Regions from separate parts of the Paenibacillus sp. 19GGS1-52 genome, predicted to be linked through region 1. Evidence: riboswitches for the same ligand, from Rfam matches in the RefSeq annotation. Region 1 holds a riboswitch; each other region holds the start of a gene.
What was found. Region 1 has a riboswitch for cobalamin ahead of H1230_RS30425 (anaerobic ribonucleoside triphosphate reductase). Riboswitches for the same ligand answer to the same signal wherever they lie in the genome.
Positions count from the first base shown of each region.

Region 1 (4,284 bases):
CCTACGCATTACGAGTGCGTTGCTCTACCCCTGAGCCACACCAGCTTGAACAAGGTGTTTTTCTGTCAAACAAGCTAATTATACTGCGTTCAACAGAAAACACAACCCTATTTCAAAAGATAAGAATTACTATAAACATTCAATATCCGTCTTAGAGCAGGTTACGTTTACGGAAAAAGTCCAGTGACTCCTTGGCGCTCTCTAGTGAAGAGGAAGCATATGTTTCCTGCTCTACCAGATAATAAAGAATTCCGGCTTGATCGGCAATTTCGAAGATGCTGTTAAAATCGACTGTGCCCAGTCCCAGATCGGTTTCCTTATGATCGGCTCCGAAATCTTTAATATGGACCAGCGGTACGCGGCCTGCGTAACGGGAGACGTACTCAGCCGGACTGGCTCCGCCCACCTGCACCCAGCCCAAATCGAATTCTGCTATCATATGCTCCGCTGGAATACGTTCCAACCACAGGTCGATAATGGCTTGACCGTTTACCTTTTTAAATTCAAAGTCATGGTTATGATAGCCATATTTCATTCCTGCCGCCCGAACCAGTTCAGAAGCCTTCTCAAAAAAAGGAATCAGCGCAGTCACATCGTCAAGGGTAGGATTCTCTGGCACAGGAGAGCCTGGAGTGATGATATATTGAAGTCCGACCTCTTGGGCATATTCGATTTCCTTGGATAATGCGGATTGCATGTTGTCCAGACTGCTGAAGTCCAGACCCACATGTGCAGAAGGCGCAGCCAGTCCAATCTCATCAAGGGTTTCGCGTAATTCCTTAGCTGACACACCAAAATATCCGGCAAATTCGACCGCTTCGTAGCCCATAGCTGCCACCTTACGCAAGGTGCCTAGAAAGTCCTTTTCGGCTTCGTCCCGCAGAGTGTACATCTGAATACCTACCTGTTGCACTTTTTTAGCCACGCAAGACCACTCCTCTATTGTTAAAAAAGTCTGAATTTCTTCACTTTTAGACTGTGATAGAATACTAGTTCTCCAGCAGCTTGCGCTCCACGGATTCCAGCTTTCCGCGGCTTGTCGAAGTCTTATCACGGCGGTCGTCAATCTTGAGTGAGGTGGAAACACGCTGCGCACCGGCAGTGAAGGGTGACTCGTGCAGCGCTTCTACCGCTGCCAGAATACGCGGAAGCGGTCCCTCGATAATCGTACCCATAGATGTAAGCTCATACGTAATACCTTCTATCGTCTGCAATACACGCTGCATATCGGCAACATAGCTGCTAAGACTGGTACTGCCAGTTCCAATCGGAATAACGGTTACTTCAGCAATAGCCATTAGATAACCTCCCACAAGTTTTATGGAGCATTTGCCACTCTGATTAACTTCGCAATAAAACTAGCTTCGAAAGCATACGCTTAGTTTTGTGAGCTTAACCTTCAGAACTGCTTCGTACAAAACTAGCTTCGAAAGCATACGCATAGTTTTATGGAGCATGTGAACTACTACCTCTATTGTAACAACTCCTAGGCTCACTCACAAATTACGTGACAGCTATCCCGCCCCTCCTCTTCTACTGCAATTGACTCTCACAAATTTCTATAGCTTGTTGGATTTTATCCAACATTGCTGACCTCTGTTACATTCGTTAGAAGTGGCTCCATACGTCTTTTAACTACTTAGGTTATGGTCAAGAACTGAATTATAGTGTTGAGCCCTGTATATTTCACTCTTTGAGATATCCAGTGCCAGGCGCACTGCAATTATGGACTCTTTGTGCCATATTTTCGGACAATTTATGAATCATTTCAGCGGTTCTTGTGGATCAATTGTGGATGACCTGTGGACAGCCTGTGGATCAATTGTGGAGTACTGGAGATGAAGTCGCTTGCGGCGCGGGTTTCCTAAAAAATTGTTTACAAACACTATATATTGGGTTATCTTTATCAAACGACAACAAAATATAGTGAAACAGGTGCTCTGATCCTTGATGAGAATCAGAGCTTAATAGGGAAGTGCGGTGAGAATCCGCTGCGGTCCCGCCACTGTAACCGGATTGTTCTTCGGAGGTTTAGCAAGCCTCTGGGACAGCTTCTACCGGCATTCGCCACTAAGGGACAACACCCCTCGGGAAGGCGCCGGAAGGTACGCCGGAAGCCAGGAAATCTGCCTGTTTCTATCGACACCAACGATCTATACCTGCGAGGAACAGGAATGGTGTCCGCATGCGGCCTACATAATGAAGACCACTGCAAATATCCTTTGTGAGGATATTTACGCTACGCATCCGGGCATTTTCTGCCATCCTCGGCAGGAGATGCCTTTTTATAATGTCAGAAAGTTTTTCTTATATACCGAGGGGAGAGAGCAATATAATGACGCTGTTGGAGAAACGGCTAGGCGGTGCGCAACATGCACAGGAGGTTCTTTTGGAGGAAGTTATTCATTTAGGACGTGACATCATCGACAGCTCGGATTTGGATATGCTGCGTGAGAATGCCAATTTGAACGGGGAGAGCTTCTCCGGTAAAATGAGCAAGTTCGGCAGTGAATATTCCAAGTGGTATGCCCGCAACTTCACTATGCCACCACAATTGGTACAGGCGATTGAAGAGAATGTCGTATATGTGCACGATCTGGATCAATACGCCATTGGAACGACCAACTGCATTTTCATCCCGTTTGAGCGGCTTCTGCGTGAAGGCTTCAATACCGGCAACGGCAGCGTCCGCCCTCCGAACTCCATTATGACGGCTATGTCATTGGTAGCTATTATTTTTCAATCCCAGCAAAATGCCCAATACGGTGGTGTATCCGCCAATAAACTGGATTACGATCTGGCTCCTTATGTAACCAAAACCTTCGCCAAGCTATTCCGCAAGGGTCTCGGCTACTTCGAAGAAGGACAAGCCGGTGAGCATCTTGGTGAAATTGCCATGAGTCGGACCGATCTGGCCGAGCTGTATCCAAGAGCCTTCCGCTATGCGCTGAAGGAAACGGAAAGCGAAACCCTTCAGGCGGCCGAGAGCATGATCCATAACCTGAATACGATGTCCAGCCGCTCTGGCGGGCAAATTCCGTTCACCAGCATTAACTACGGCACCTGTACTTCACTTGAAGGTCAGCTTGTGATCAGCTCTTTGCTGACCGCAACCATGAACGGACTGGGCAGCGGTGAAACACCTGTATTCCCAATCCAAATCTTCAAATGCAAGCAAGGCGTTAATCAGCAGCAGGGCGAGCCCAACTATGAACTGTTTCTCAAAGCAGCGGAATGCTCAGCCCGCAGACTCTATCCTAACTTTGCTAATCTGGACGCTCCTCTCAACATGCAATATTACGATCCAAGCAATCCGGATACTGAATTTGCTACGATGGGCTGCCGCACCCGGGTGCTCGGTGACCGCTTCGGCCGCAACCGCTGCTCCGGCAAAGGCAATTTGTCCTTTAATACATTAAATCTGGTTCGACTCGGATTAGAATATGGCATAGCCACAAATCGCCGTACCGTGGCTGACGAAGCTGGTTTCTACGACGATCTGAATCATTATATGGAGATTGCACTGGAAGGTCTTCTCCACCGTTACCGTATCCAGGCCGCACAAATGGCGAAAGCTTCCGACTTTATGATGCGTGAAGGCGTCTGGGAAGGCGGCGAGCTGCTTGCTCCCGATGACACCGTAGGTGATCTATTGAAGCACGGTAGTCTTTCACTCGGCTTCATCGGCATGGCGGAATCCATGAAAGCCATGTACGGCAAACACCACGGTGAGGACATGGAAGTCCATGCCAAAGCGCTGGCTGTCGTGCGTCATATGCGGGAATTCTGCGACCGGAAGAGCGAAGAACTGAACCTCAATATCACCCTGTTCGCTACACCAGCCGAAGGTTTGTCCGGTAAATTCACTAAAGTTGATCGTAAGGTACTCGGTACTATTACTGGTGTAACCGACCGCGAATATTATACGAACTCGTTCCACATCCCTGTATATTACACACTGGCGGCTGCTCAGAAGATCAGCCTGGAAGCTCCTTTTCATGAGTACTGCAATGCAGGTGCTATTTCTTATGTCGAATTAAACGGAAATGCCCGCAGCAACCCGGCTGCTTTTATCAAAATCATTAAATATGCGCTGGAGCAGCAAGTCAGCTATTTCAGCATTAACCACCCGATCGACCGCTGCTCTGGCTGCGGCTACGAAGGTGTTATCGGCACCAACTGCCCTTCCTGCGGTGTGCATGAGAGCGCGGTACATATCCGCCGTCTACGCCGGGTTACCGGATATTTAACTGGGGATTATCAGACCCGCTTTAATGCCGCCAA
Region 1 is NZ_CP059724.1:6,625,655-6,629,938, forward strand. Features, by position in the region: tRNA gene H1230_RS30410 (tRNA-Thr) at 1-45, opposite strand, end outside; gene H1230_RS30415 (sugar phosphate isomerase/epimerase family protein) at 152-925, opposite strand; gene H1230_RS30420 (MTH1187 family thiamine-binding protein) at 990-1,298, opposite strand; cobalamin riboswitch at 1,917-2,148, shown strand; gene H1230_RS30425 (anaerobic ribonucleoside triphosphate reductase) at 2,336-4,284, shown strand, end outside.

Region 2 (4,284 bases), 620 kb from region 1:
AGCAGGGTAATGAGGCTCTTTACACCGAGAACAAAAGCGCTGTGCTGGGCGGATTGCTCGCTTATCTGCAAACAGAGGGTGCTATAGATACGAGAGTTCGGCTGAATGATATGTTTCTGGAGCGTTTTGACCGTGAATATGATCTCATCCGCCAAAAAGGCATGCTTGTGCCTGCAGTTATGGAAATCTTCAAGGAGTATTTCACGCTGAAGGGGCATACCTATAAGGTTAAAGTTGTTGATTATTTCATCAATGGCATGCTGAATAGTCAATCGGCCGGACGTGAGGATGTACTGGGCGTTGCTTACGGTGTTATCGAGAGCAATGATGAGCTTAGCGAAGCTTTTTTTAAACGAGTGCTGGCGCAGCCCGTATTTCGTAAACAGCTGCTGGAGCCTTATATCGAAGCCCGGCTGGCGGCGGCAGCCAAGTCCGCTGATATCATGGGCTTTGTCGTTCAATGGGGGCGGTTTCTGCCGGAGGTGCTGCTGCAGCCTTTTGTCAGGGACGCGGTCAGAGACTATTTGCTGGAGAAGCTGCAACGGGAGACTGATTCGGTAGCTGCCGTTGCGGCGATTCATGAAACCGTGGATAAAGTGGAAAAAGAGCGGCGCAAAGGGACGGGGCTTTCAACTGAGGTGTTATCGCTGTTGCAGGAGCTTACGGCGGTGGCGGACCGCTTCTTGCTAAACCGCTTGTCGCTCTCTGAGATGTCGCAGGAGCAGTTGTTGGAAATTGCTTTTTTACGCGATCCCCGGGAGGGGATGGTTTGGCAGCCGCCGCTTGATCTTATCACTAAGCAAAAAGCCAATGCGCTGCGAGCCGCTTATCGCTGGTTTGGGGAGGAGAAGCCGAACGAGGCTATTTTCAATAAGCTGTCGCCGAAGGAATTGGATGATGTGCAGCTGTTGGGCAGACGCTGGCTGCAGGAGGCACGGACGCTGGAGCCGTTCGATCGGCTTCCGCTGGCTTTCTACCACAGCAGTGACCGCGAGGGCGGACCGCTCGATTATGATGAGCTGCTGAAGCTGGTTAATCGCAAAACCGGAGCGGATAAAGAGGACGTTTATCGGTTTCTGGCCTGGTCGCAAGGGAATTCTTTGTTCTCCATCTCGAATAAGAAGCTTCATCCGGGTTATCGGCGGGCGATCCTGAAATATTTCCAGAAGCATGATCGCGAAGCCTTCAAGAACCGTGATTTCCGCAAAAGCTATGTTTCCGCGGCAGGCCCTGCCCTGCAAAATGTCTATAATGAAGCCCGCTCCCAGCTGGCTTCGTCACTGGCGAGGTGGATCAGCCGCAGCCGATTTCAACTCCTGATCTCCGGCTCCCTTCTGGGAGTCGTGGTGATTATCGCTATTATTATCATTAGTATGCTGCGTCCAGAGGGGGCAGGCACCGCCTTGCCGGAGACAAGCCCTTCGCCAACTCCCGCTCAAACGGCCGTAAGTCAGCTTCCCCCTGCTTCAGTGTATCTGAAGAGCAATAGTGATGTGGAGGCAGGCAGTGTGCTGGTGTTCACCTTCGCCAAAGCTGACGAATGTCTCCAGTTCAAGCCAACGGAGATTGGTTTGGTCAACTCCGCTGGGAAGATTACGGACACCTACAAAGTGATCTCTACCAAAAGTACCTGTCCGGTTCCAGCTTCGGGAACGCCAGGAACAGCGGATCAGGACAACGCCGCTACTGGAGGAACCGCGACGAATGATGCGGCTGCGGCTGCGAACGCGACGAACGGAGGCAACACGGTTGATACAGCAGCAAAAGATAAGGCCGCGGCTACGTCCGCGAATACTGCAGGCAGCAACAGTTCAGCCTCTGCTACTGCTGTGAGTGGCTCCGAGAAGACGACTTCGCCCGATACGGGACAGGCTGTCTCACTCCAGGTTGATGCCACACTAGAACCAGGAATAGTATTAGTGGAGGGCAGTGTGCTTAAAGCCGGGAATTACTCGCTGACCTTGCAGCCAGACCCAGGCTCAGCATCAACCCCTGATTTGTCTGATCCAAGTAATAGTCCAAGTGCTGATCCAAGTGCTGTGCCCTCAGCTACCGCAAGCCCGGAGGTAACAGCAGAATAAAATCGAAAACTCCTGAACTGTGCAGGACTTCTACCGAGAGGTAAAGGTCTGCGCGGATTCAGGAGTTTTTATCTGCATCAGTTTACGATTGCCTCTGTCATGTCCCTTGTAGACTTCTTCCAAATATAAGAATTGAATAATATAAATCCTTGTGAATATATTCTAAACACCTTACAATGAATTAGAACTATTTTTTGAACATTAAAATTAAATATTAATTTTGAAAAAGGTGCAGGTTCTGTCAGAAGAGCCTGCTTAAAAGGGAAGTCCGGTGCAAATCCGGCGCGGTCCCGCCACTGTAAATGCAGAGCAGCTCTTTCATAGGCCACTGTCCTAGAACTAGGATGGGAAGGTGAAGAGATGCGATGGATGCATAAGTCAGGAGACCTGCCTTTTTCGTGAACGTTTCTATTCTTCGAGGGGTGAGAATGTGGAACATATGTAGATTGGTAGTGTCACTGGAGCTTTATGCACCGCAGACCTCAATATATGTATTCTTCCCGGACCGCCCTTTTAGGGCGGTTTTTATGTTGCGTTATAAGAATTTATAATACCCAATTCATTCACAGAAAGAGGTTAACTATGAAGAATATTTTCTCCTCCAAGCTGTTTACGCTTGGTCTGGCCTTATTGCTCGTCATTTCGATTCTAGGTACATCACTTGTTCCGGCTGGACAGGTCTATGCTGAGGCACAGCAGTCCGCTGTACAGGAAGGGACTGGCGTGACTAGTGTGACTGAGGCAACATACGCGGCCGCCGAGTTTATTTTGAATAGTGGAGTAGAGTCGGAATGGCAAGCTATTGGTCTGGCCCAAGCTGGCTATAAAGTACCAGATAGCTATGTTCACTCGCTTGAGAATCAAGTGATGACCGCTCAGGGGAATTTCTCGAATGTTACGGATTACGCCCGGATTGTACTTGCTGCAAAAGCAATGGGTGCCGATCCTGCCCATTATACTGAGCTGGGTTACAATCTGATTAAGAAGATTTATAACAATGATAAGATGAGCGGTCAGACGCTCAATAATCCAGTCTATGCACTGCTGGCCTTGGATTCAGGTCAGTATACCGTTCCTGGTGATGCGTTATGGACAGCGGATAAGCTGCTCACCGAAATTCTGTCCAAACAGAATGCAGATGGCGGTTTTACCTTAAACACGGGAGCTAGCGATGTCGATATGACGGCGATGGTCTTGACTGCATTGGCAGCTCATAAAGATAATTCAGCGGCCAATTCAGCGGGACAACGGGCAGTAGCTTGGTTATCCGCTGCACAGGATGGCAATGGCGGCTTTGGGATTAGCAGCGAGAGTGTCTCACAAGCGATCATAGGTCTGTCTTCTTTTGGAATAGACCCTGCTGGTGCAGATTTCACCAAGAATAATATAGAGCTCGTCGGGAAATTGTTAAGCTTCCACCTCGCAGATGGCAGCTTTGCTCATAGTCAGAACAGCAGCTCTGACGTGTTTGCTACCCAGCAAGGGCTGCAGGCGCTGGTTGCCTATAACCTGTTCACTAAAGGTGGCAACGGTAAATTATACGATTTCTCTAATCCAGCAGTACAGAACCCATTGGTTTATGTTCCGCTTACTATTGAAGGCCCTGAGAGTACATTGGCCCAGGGAAGTGCGTATGCAGGGAATGTATTTGAAGCTTTGCAGAAGCTGGCAGTACAGAAAAGTCTCCCGTTAGTAATCGCTTCAGGCAATTATGTCAAGGGGATTGGAAAAGTTGTGGCTGGAAGTTATGGCGGTTGGGATGGCTGGATGTATGCTGTCTCCCGTGACGGCCAGTGGATCTCTCCGGATGTAGGCATGAGTGGCTTTGTTCTTAAAGCTTCAGACAAGGTGCTGATTTATTATGGGGGAAGCGATACTCAACTAGTTAATTCCGTTACATTCTCTCAGGAACAGCCTAAAGAAGGAACACCTTTTAAGGTTACTGTGACTAAGAAAACATGGGTCTGGAACAGCAAGACATCTACATCAGATCCTGTAACGGCACTGGCTAATGATGTGGAGGTTCAGATTGGAACCCAAACGGTTTCTACAGATACTTACGGAGTAGCAGAGTTTGCAGCCGGTGTTCCAGCTGGTGATTACACGCTGACTATAACCGACTACAAGCCGGGGGAGCTACCCTCGCCGGGGAAACTGCCATCAGTAGCGAAGTATACGCAAGCCTTGCAGGTGGTGCCTCAGA
Region 2 is NZ_CP059724.1:6,006,130-6,010,413, reverse strand. Features, by position in the region: gene H1230_RS27820 (GAP1-N2 domain-containing protein) at 1-2,081, shown strand, start outside; cobalamin riboswitch at 2,292-2,490, shown strand; gene H1230_RS27815 (S-layer homology domain-containing protein) at 2,664-4,284, shown strand, end outside.
Region 2: linked by a shared signal. The riboswitch ahead of H1230_RS27815 (S-layer homology domain-containing protein) and the one ahead of H1230_RS30425 (anaerobic ribonucleoside triphosphate reductase) in region 1 are both predicted to bind cobalamin.

Region 3 (4,284 bases), 2.4 Mb from region 1:
CCGCCCCCTTTGAAGCTGGCGCAGCAGCCGTTGATGCTAAACTCTCCGACGATTCCGTGTAATTCTGATCAACAGCAGCGTCTGCCGAATTAGACACGGCTTTAGCTTCACCTGAATCAGTCTTACTGTTGCTGGCCGTGTTAGCTGCTGAATTATGATCGCTGCCCCCGAACCACAACCCGCTAAAGCAATTGCAAGAATAAATAAACATAAGTAGTGCAGACCCCATTTTCGCATACTCATACCTCCAGAAGTGTAGTGTGAACCTTACTTTCTTTGGTTTCTTACCTTCGACTCCGGAATGTCTGTTATAAGTACAGCTCTTTTTTCCGAGACTCTTTCTTTTGACGTTTCCAGAAGATGGAAGGTTGCAGTGAAATAAGAGATAGCACATACTTATTTTGTATTTTTTTGAAATAGACTGTCAATGATCAAGTTTGCTGAAGCAAGACAAATACCCTCCATTCATAATGAATGAGGGTAATGTTCTGTTCGGACAAGCTCCACCTTGCTGAACAGGTGATTCATTTAAAGATGCTGTCCATTCACTAGCAAAAGGAGGTGAATCCTCATGGCAAAAGACGGAATGTGTGAAGAGGATGAGCTGAAGGAACCATCCAGGGTTCCTTCTATTCTTATTTTATTCTAACAACAATGAGAACTATTATCAAGTAGTCAGTTGTTTTAGCGGCTACCGACTTTTGTTTTCTCTCGCGCGATAATTGCAGCCTGCACCATGTTGCGCAGTGCACCTTCAGTTTCTTGCCAGCCACGCGTTTTGAGACCACAATCCGGATTAATCCAGAACTGCTCCGGATTTAGCACCCGCAGGGCGCGGTCAATATTCGAAGTCATTTCTTCTACGCCGGGAACGCGCGGGCTGTGAATATCATATACACCAAGGCCGATGCCTTTATCATATTCCTGCTCCTCAAAGCTGACAATCAGCTCCCCATGACTGCGGGAGGTTTCAATCGATATTACATCGGCATCCATAGCCGAAATCGAATCGATCATATCATTAAATTCGCTATAGCACATATGGGTATGTACCTGCGTAGTATCCTTGACAAGGTTCGTCGCAATGCGGAACGACTTCACCGCCCAATGTAGATAATGCTCTCGGTCCTCAGCCTTCAAGGGCAGCCCTTCACGAATGGCTGGTTCATCGACCTGAATCATTTCTATGCCCGCATTCTCCAGCGCCAGAACTTCATGGCGCAAGGCCAGCGCAATCTGGTTCGCTACTGCTTCGCGGCTCAGGTCATCACGCACGAACGACCAGTTCAGAATGGTAACCGGACCGGTGAGCATCCCTTTTACCGGAAGCTTTGTGAGGGACTGGGCATACACGCTTTCTTTTACGGTCATAGGTTCAATAAAAGCAATATCAGCGTAGATCACCGGAGGTTTAACACAACGGGAGCCGTAGGACTGAACCCAGCCGTTACGTGTAAACAAATAACCCGCCAGCTTCTCACCGAAGAACTCCACCATGTCGGTGCGTTCGAATTCCCCATGAACTAGTACATCCAGACCCAAGTCCTCCTGAAAGGTGATGGCTTCCTCAATCTGTTTGCGGATGAACAAATCATAGCGCTCCTGATTCCAGACGCCTTTGCGCCATTTCAGCCGGGCTTGGCGTACCTCCACTGTCTGCGGGAAGCTGCCAATGGTTGTTGTCGGCAGCACCGGAAGCTGCCACTTCTGCTGCTGAACCTTGACGCGCTCTGCGAAAGGTAAACTGCGGTTATCCGGCAGAGACGCAAGTCCGCGGACTTGGTCGGCCACATCCTGCCGAGCACGTTCCGGAAGGGCGCGGAAAGCAGCCAACGCTTCGCGACTAGCGGCAAGTGCAGCGGCGGAAGCTTCCCCGCCACTTACAGCAGCGCCGATCAAAGTTAGCTCGGCCAGTTTCTCCTCGGCGAAGGCTAAGGCGTTCTTCACCGTCAGCTTCAGCTTATCCTCACCTTGTACCGTTACCGGCACATGCAGCAAGCTGGAAGAGGGTTGTAGAATCATGTGGTCAAGGGCAACATGGGCAGCCAGTTTCTCCACAAGCTGCAGCTTGGCATCCAGATCCGAGCGCCAAATGTTGCGTCCATCAATAATGCCGGCACCCAGCCATTTATCCTGCGGCCAACCCAGACGTTGAATGGATTCAAGGTTCGCGCCTCCATCGTGTACGAAGTCGAGACCTAAACCTTGCACCGGAAGCTTAAACAGTACCTCCAACGGTTCAGCAGCTTCGAAATAGGTCTGGAGCATAATATTCAAGCCCGGTACAGCGGCTGCAATGGTCTGATAAATGCTCTCCAGCAGGCTTTGGTCATCCTTAGTTAACCCGCTAACTATGGCTGGTTCATCGATCTGAACCCAGGCTACACCTTCTGCCTCAAGCTCTTGCAGCAGTTGCACATACACAGGAAGAAAACGTTCGGCAACGTCCGCAATTGCAGTGGACGGGAAACCTTTGGACAGTTTTAAGAAGGTATACAGTCCTACAATTACAGGTTTGCCTTCAATCCCCGCCTGCTCTTGGGCGAAGCGGTAGGCGGCCAACGGTTTATTCTCGGTCAGGCGCGGTGTTTGCCGGCCAATCTCTGGAACTATATAATGATAGTTCGTATTGAACCATTTTGTCATTTCGCAAGCTGTCGCTCTCGCATTGCCACGTGCCATGCCAAAATAAAGTTCAAGCGGGATGTCGCCACCATCATAATCATAGCGCGGAGGCACGATGCCGAACATAACCGCCGTATCCAATACATGATCATAGAAGGTAAAATCATTGACCGGAATAAGCTCAATTCCCGCTTCCTTTTGAGTCAATAAATGCTGGAGCTGTATCCCCGCCATTTCGGAACGGAACGTGGCTTCATCCGTCTTGCCGGACCAGAACGCTTCCAGTGTCTTTTTCCACTCCCGGTTCTTGCCGATTCTCGGATAGCCGAGATTGCTTACTTTCACCTTGTTCGTCATAATCGCAACACTCCTTCTCTCCATCTCTATTTGGGCCATTTATTCGATCAATTCCAACTAAAAGAGCGTCTTCCCCTACAAAAAGTCATAGGGAAAGACGCCCATCATATACCCATGGTTAACGTCTAACACCTCCCTATATCCCGTAGGAAAAGCAGTGCTGTGAAACAGGCAGGTCTCCTGGCTAACGGCCTCAGCATCCTTAAGCAGCCTTCCCGACAGCCGTAAGCTGCCAGTGACTATAGTTGCTAAGAACTCTTCCGTTACAGTGGCGGGTCCGCGTCGGTTTCACCGAACTTCCCTTTTAAGCTGACCGGCAATACTAAATTCCCGGCAAGCACCTGTCTCCAAATATCTAATATTGCTGGCGATGTCTTGAATCTGATGTCATCATACTGTAAGCTCTAGCCGCTCCGCAATAGATTAGCAGGGGTTCGCCCTATAACAATTACCTATACCGAAGCCGGAAAAGTCTGCTCAATATAGTTACAACCCCCAGTATCGTACCCAGCTGGATCACTACCATGAAGGTATTCTAAACGATGGCTTTGATATGCATGTGCTGTCCCAAGTTTTGTCCACCTTAAATTTAGGTTATAAGCAAAAGATATAATGTACAACAAATCTTAGTCCTAATCCCAACAAAAAAAGGTCAACCAGAAACTCTGGCTGACCTTAATTCTTAGTATATCCACGAAACAGCAGCTAATACTCTATGCTATTCCATTATCGTATATTCTGCGCCTTGCCGAGTGTTGGCTGAATCTTTGGCATCTTCGCCAGCTTCGGCTTGCCCAAAGAAGTAGTTAACGTAATAACATAGCCAGCTACGACCACTGCAATTACGGTATACAAAGTTTCCTTGAGAGGCATATAAAAGAGTGATAACGCCAGAACGATTACATCCATCAGGATGAAAACCGTACCTACTTTAATACCTTTCCATTCACTGATCAGCAGCGACAAAATATCATCTCCGCCACTTGCCCCGCCGCCACGCAGGACCAACCCTGCTCCTAAACCTGTAAGTACACCAGACAACAACGCCGCAAGCGGCAAATTATCCTGCAGATTAATGACCAAACCGGAATAACGTTCCATCAGTCCATAAAAGATTGTAAAGGCTGCTACAGACACAAATGTATTGCAGACGAACGCTTTCCCTTTGAATAGCATAGCGACCAAGAGTACTGGAATGTCCAGAATAAGAATAGAAATTGAAGGCGAAACCCCTAATACATATTTGCCGAGCAGCGACAAACCTACGAACCCGCCCTCGGTCAAATGATTCTGATAATTAAT
Region 3 is NZ_CP059724.1:2,173,896-2,178,179, reverse strand. Features, by position in the region: gene H1230_RS10195 (DUF4349 domain-containing protein) at 1-211, opposite strand, end outside; gene metE (5-methyltetrahydropteroyltriglutamate--homocysteine S-methyltransferase) at 685-2,982, opposite strand; cobalamin riboswitch at 3,136-3,342, opposite strand; gene H1230_RS10185 (YitT family protein) at 3,709-4,284, opposite strand, start outside.
Region 3: linked by a shared signal. The riboswitch ahead of metE (5-methyltetrahydropteroyltriglutamate--homocysteine S-methyltransferase) and the one ahead of H1230_RS30425 (anaerobic ribonucleoside triphosphate reductase) in region 1 are both predicted to bind cobalamin.

Region 4 (4,284 bases), 1.5 Mb from region 1:
TGATCACCACGCCACTCTGTGGTCGCAGAATGCCGACAGCCTGCAGAAACATCGTCGATTTACCAGAACCGTTATGGCCGAGTATAGCCGTTCGACAACCTGTAGGAATGGCAATGCTTAAGCCTTGCAGCGCTGGCAGCACCGTATCGGGATATCTATAAACAACTTCCTCAAAAGCCAGACAGTACTCCTTGTGTTCCTTGTGTTCCTTATGTTCTTCGTACATTGGGATCTCCTCAATATTTACTTAAGCTGTCATGTACTCCACATCATCCACAGCTGGGCCAGCAGCAAAGCTGTTATTCCAGCATAGGCCTCGATAACATACCTGCGCGGAACCGATCGTGATACATAAGGTGGCATAGAAATTTCACCGGTAAAGCCTCGGGTCAGGAGTCCCTGTGAGAGTCCGTAATAGCGATGCATGGTTTTGGCGAGCAATCCACCCGCCATACCTGCGAACTCTTTTAGCTGGGCCACGAACCCTCTGTTACCGCCGCGCAGCCGCCGAGCCAGCAGCATTCCATGCGCGGTATCCCCCAGCAGAAACAGAAAACGATACATGATAAGCATGAGTTCCAGCACAATCTGCGGCATCCGCAGCTTACGAAGCACCTGCAGCAACTCGCCAAACGGCGTGGTGAAGATGATAAACAAGAAGCAGGTCATGCAGGCCGCTACTCGTGCGAGCAGCAGGCTTCCACGCAGGATGCCCGCAGTCGTAATATAGAGTGAAACTGAAGATAACGGAAGATGGACGGACATCACAGCTTCTGGAACTGCCTGTTGCCCCATCTCAATTAGTAGGGCAGGCAGACTTATACAGTAAAACAACAGCGCCGAGCCGAGCAGCAGACTGTACGTACGCAACGGAATTCTGGCATAGCCGATACACCACTGGATCATCCAGAGCGAGATTGCCAGCTGTAAAACCGGATGTAGCAGATAGGACAGAATGAACATTACCGCCGCGAATGCGCTTTTCCACATTGGTGATAGGTGTCGGAAAGCGTTCGTATAGGAAAGGGCATCAATTCTTCTGATCATGAGGATTCTGCCGCTCTTGTCTGCCTTTCAACAGACCAATCGTATAGCCGATGACTCCAGCACCTATGGCAGCCTGCAGCGCGAACAGCATACTTTCCGTTTCTGCGGGCAATTCAGTCAGCGGCTTAAACCAAGGCTTATATCCAGGATCAATCTCGCTGATCGCTCCTTCTGCGGCATCATCAGCCCCACCGAAATCACCGTTCACAAATAGCAGAGGAAGCACGACCAGCAGGATAACCACCAGCAGCATTAATCCGTTTCTCCATCTGGCAGTCATTCAAATCCCCTTCCTTTCGTTTCGCGTTTGAGTAGTGACAGCTCATTAGGACTATAGGATCTTAACCAATTCCAGAGCAGCACGGTCAGCAGTCCTTCACTAATCGCCAGCGGAATCTGGGTCACCGCAAAAATACTGCCAAACTTCAGAAAGGATGCAAGCACTCCGCCCTCTGCTGCTGGAAAAGCCACCGCGAGCTGAAAGGAAGTCACGACATAAGTCATGAGATCAGCGATAAAGGCTGCAGCAAATACCGCCAGCTTCTCACGGGGCGTCAGCTTCATCACCAGCTTATAAACTGCATATCCGGCAAAAGGACCTGCCACTGCCATCGAGAAGGCGTTCGCTCCAAGTGTCGTAATCCCGCCGTGTGCCAGCAGCAGTGCTTGAAACAGCAATACAATCGAGCCAATCACGCTCATGGGCAGGGGTCCAAGCATCACTGCACCTAGTCCTGTCCCTGTAGGATGGGAGCTGCTTCCGGTTACAGAAGGCAGCTTCATCGCTGACAATACAAAGGTGAATGCCCCCGCCAGACCCAGCAGCAGCTTCAACTCCGGGTTGTCCCTGGTCATTTTCTTGAGCTTCAGAATACCGCAGACAAAGAAGGGTACAAAAGCCAGCCACCAGAATACGGCCCAGCCTATAGGCAGAAATCCTTCCATAATGTGCATTGCCTGCGCTGTTCCCGGTTCATTGAACAGTAAATAAAGCGTAAATCCAGCCACCATCGCCGTGAATTTCCATAGGCTGCGTGGTTTCATACGTTTGCCTCCCTGATTTTTTATTTTGCAAAACAGAAAGCAAAAAAAACTCCCGCCCGTAGGGGTGGGAGTAGTATGTACGTCATCAGATATGAAAGAGAACGCCATCACGCGCGCAGCAGCAGACCTGTCGCCTCATAAGCAGCAGAACTGAAAGGATCAGTCTTTTGCAGGAGTCATTAAAGTCTGCTCATGTCTCATTCACTAATTCGTACACCGCTCCTATCCGCGTAGAGTCGTGGTGTGCGGAAACAAGGTAGGTCTCCTGGCTTCGGCTGATAACGCCAACTCTTCGTCTTCCCCGGTAATCTCCGAGTGACCTATTGAAGAGTGACTCACCTATACAGTGGCGGGACCGCTCGGGAGTTGCACCCGATTCCCTATTATCCCTTGACCTAAACCAAGGGCACCTTGTTTCATCGCTAATTTATCCTGTACAGCATAGCGGAGTTGGGATACGGTGTCTGTGATAAAAGTGGAAGCGGACGTTATGAATTCTCTCGGGTACCCCTGCTGCGATTCATGAAGAGCCAATTGATCATTCCAAGTTCCCGCTTGTTGTAACAGTGGCACTTAGCCTAGGTTATATTCAGTTCAAGAAACCAGCGGTATATCCCCTGGCCCTCGACGACGGCTGCTTCGTTTCGCGGAATAGCCTGCTCGAGACTGTCCATTCTGCCGGTTGCCGGTTCAAGCGCAACATGATAGTTTCCGCCATAGCCGCCATAATTGGCCCATACCGCAAGATAAGGAACCTGCTCTGCCGGAAAAGTGAACCGCAAGGCTTCACCCGTCACGGGATCACTAATCCCGGCGAATCCATCACCAAGCTTGTCCGAGAAATAGTATTTCTCGGCGAACTTGCCCGCCGCTGGCTCTAGGGTACTCAGGTCAACCACTCCGGCAGCAGTTTGGACAAAAGGCCAGGAACGTTTGTCCTGAGAGACTCCTAGTCGTTCGCCTTCTGAATACGCTATTTCTATTTCTTTTAATTCTTTAGGCACGTGCAGTTGCATCCCTGCATGGATCTGCAATAATGGGTGCGCTGCCCATAGAAAGGAAAAAGGGGCATTCGATGTATTCGTTACCGTATAGTCGATACGGATTGTGCCTTCCACCGTAGAGGAATACACCTTCTCCAATAAATAAGGAAATTGTACCCCTTCCACACGGCAATGCAAAGTTGCCCCTGTACAATAAGGCTCCCAGCCAAGGGACCAAACCTCTCCATGGTCAGGAATAGCTCTGTCCTGCCAAGGCTCCTGCGGATAGGTGCAGGCATCAATACAAGGAAACATCTCATCCCAGCCACTCTCGTCCCCTGCTGCGAAGGAGGAACCATACCCTCCGTTCCCAAGCGGCTTCTCACTGCGCCATAACCATTCTCGGCCAGTCTTGCGGTTGCGCAGTGAGATCATCTTACTGCCAAGCTCCGGAATAATGCCTATGGATATCAGTTCTGTTTCACCAATCCAAGTCGCATACCCTTCCATTTCAGCCTTGCGCCATTTCATCAGGATACCCCTCTCTCAAAAATATAGATCACTATCCCTATCATCACTATCCTTATACTAACTCCTAATACCGGATCAACCCATTGACGAAATGCGGATGATGATGGACGATATTAGGATTTCAGGATCGAAAGCACCTTAGCACAGTATGCAAAAAAAGGGTTAAGCAGCTTAAACTCACTGTAATCTGGACCCTTAGTCAAGGACACTTGAAAAAAGAGTGGTTTAGAACCATTAGGAAACTAACAATAGGTGATTCCTGTATTGAACAGGGGTCATCTTTTTTAAACCCCATTGATATCTGTGGTGGTTGTAATAACGGATATAGCGATCAATTTCAAACTGTAGCTCTTGTAAAGATCGGCAACTGCGGTGATCCACATGATCTTTTAAATGGCCGAAGAATGATTCTTGAGGGGCATTGTCCCAACAATTCCCACGCCTGGACATCGACTGACCTATCCCATACTTCTTCAGCAGTGCTTGGTAGGTTGGACTCGTGTAATGGCTGCCTTGATCGGAGTGGATGAAGACATCTTTGTGTAACTTCACACGTTTTTGTTTCATGAGAGCGTCAATCGTGTCCGTGGCAATATCTAATGTGAGCCGGTTAGATACGTTGTAAGAGAGGATCTCGCCCGTCGAGGCATCTAGCAGGGTCGATAAATACGCGATCTCC
Region 4 is NZ_CP059724.1:5,116,788-5,121,071, forward strand. Features, by position in the region: gene H1230_RS23780 (energy-coupling factor ABC transporter ATP-binding protein) at 1-226, opposite strand, end outside; gene cbiQ (cobalt ECF transporter T component CbiQ) at 256-1,047, opposite strand; gene H1230_RS23790 (energy-coupling factor ABC transporter substrate-binding protein) at 1,031-1,327, opposite strand; gene H1230_RS23795 (energy-coupling factor ABC transporter permease) at 1,324-2,091, opposite strand; cobalamin riboswitch at 2,330-2,520, opposite strand; gene H1230_RS23800 (aldose epimerase family protein) at 2,670-3,605, opposite strand; gene H1230_RS23805 (IS3 family transposase) at 3,840-4,284, opposite strand, start outside.
Region 4: linked by a shared signal. The riboswitch ahead of H1230_RS23795 (energy-coupling factor ABC transporter permease) and the one ahead of H1230_RS30425 (anaerobic ribonucleoside triphosphate reductase) in region 1 are both predicted to bind cobalamin.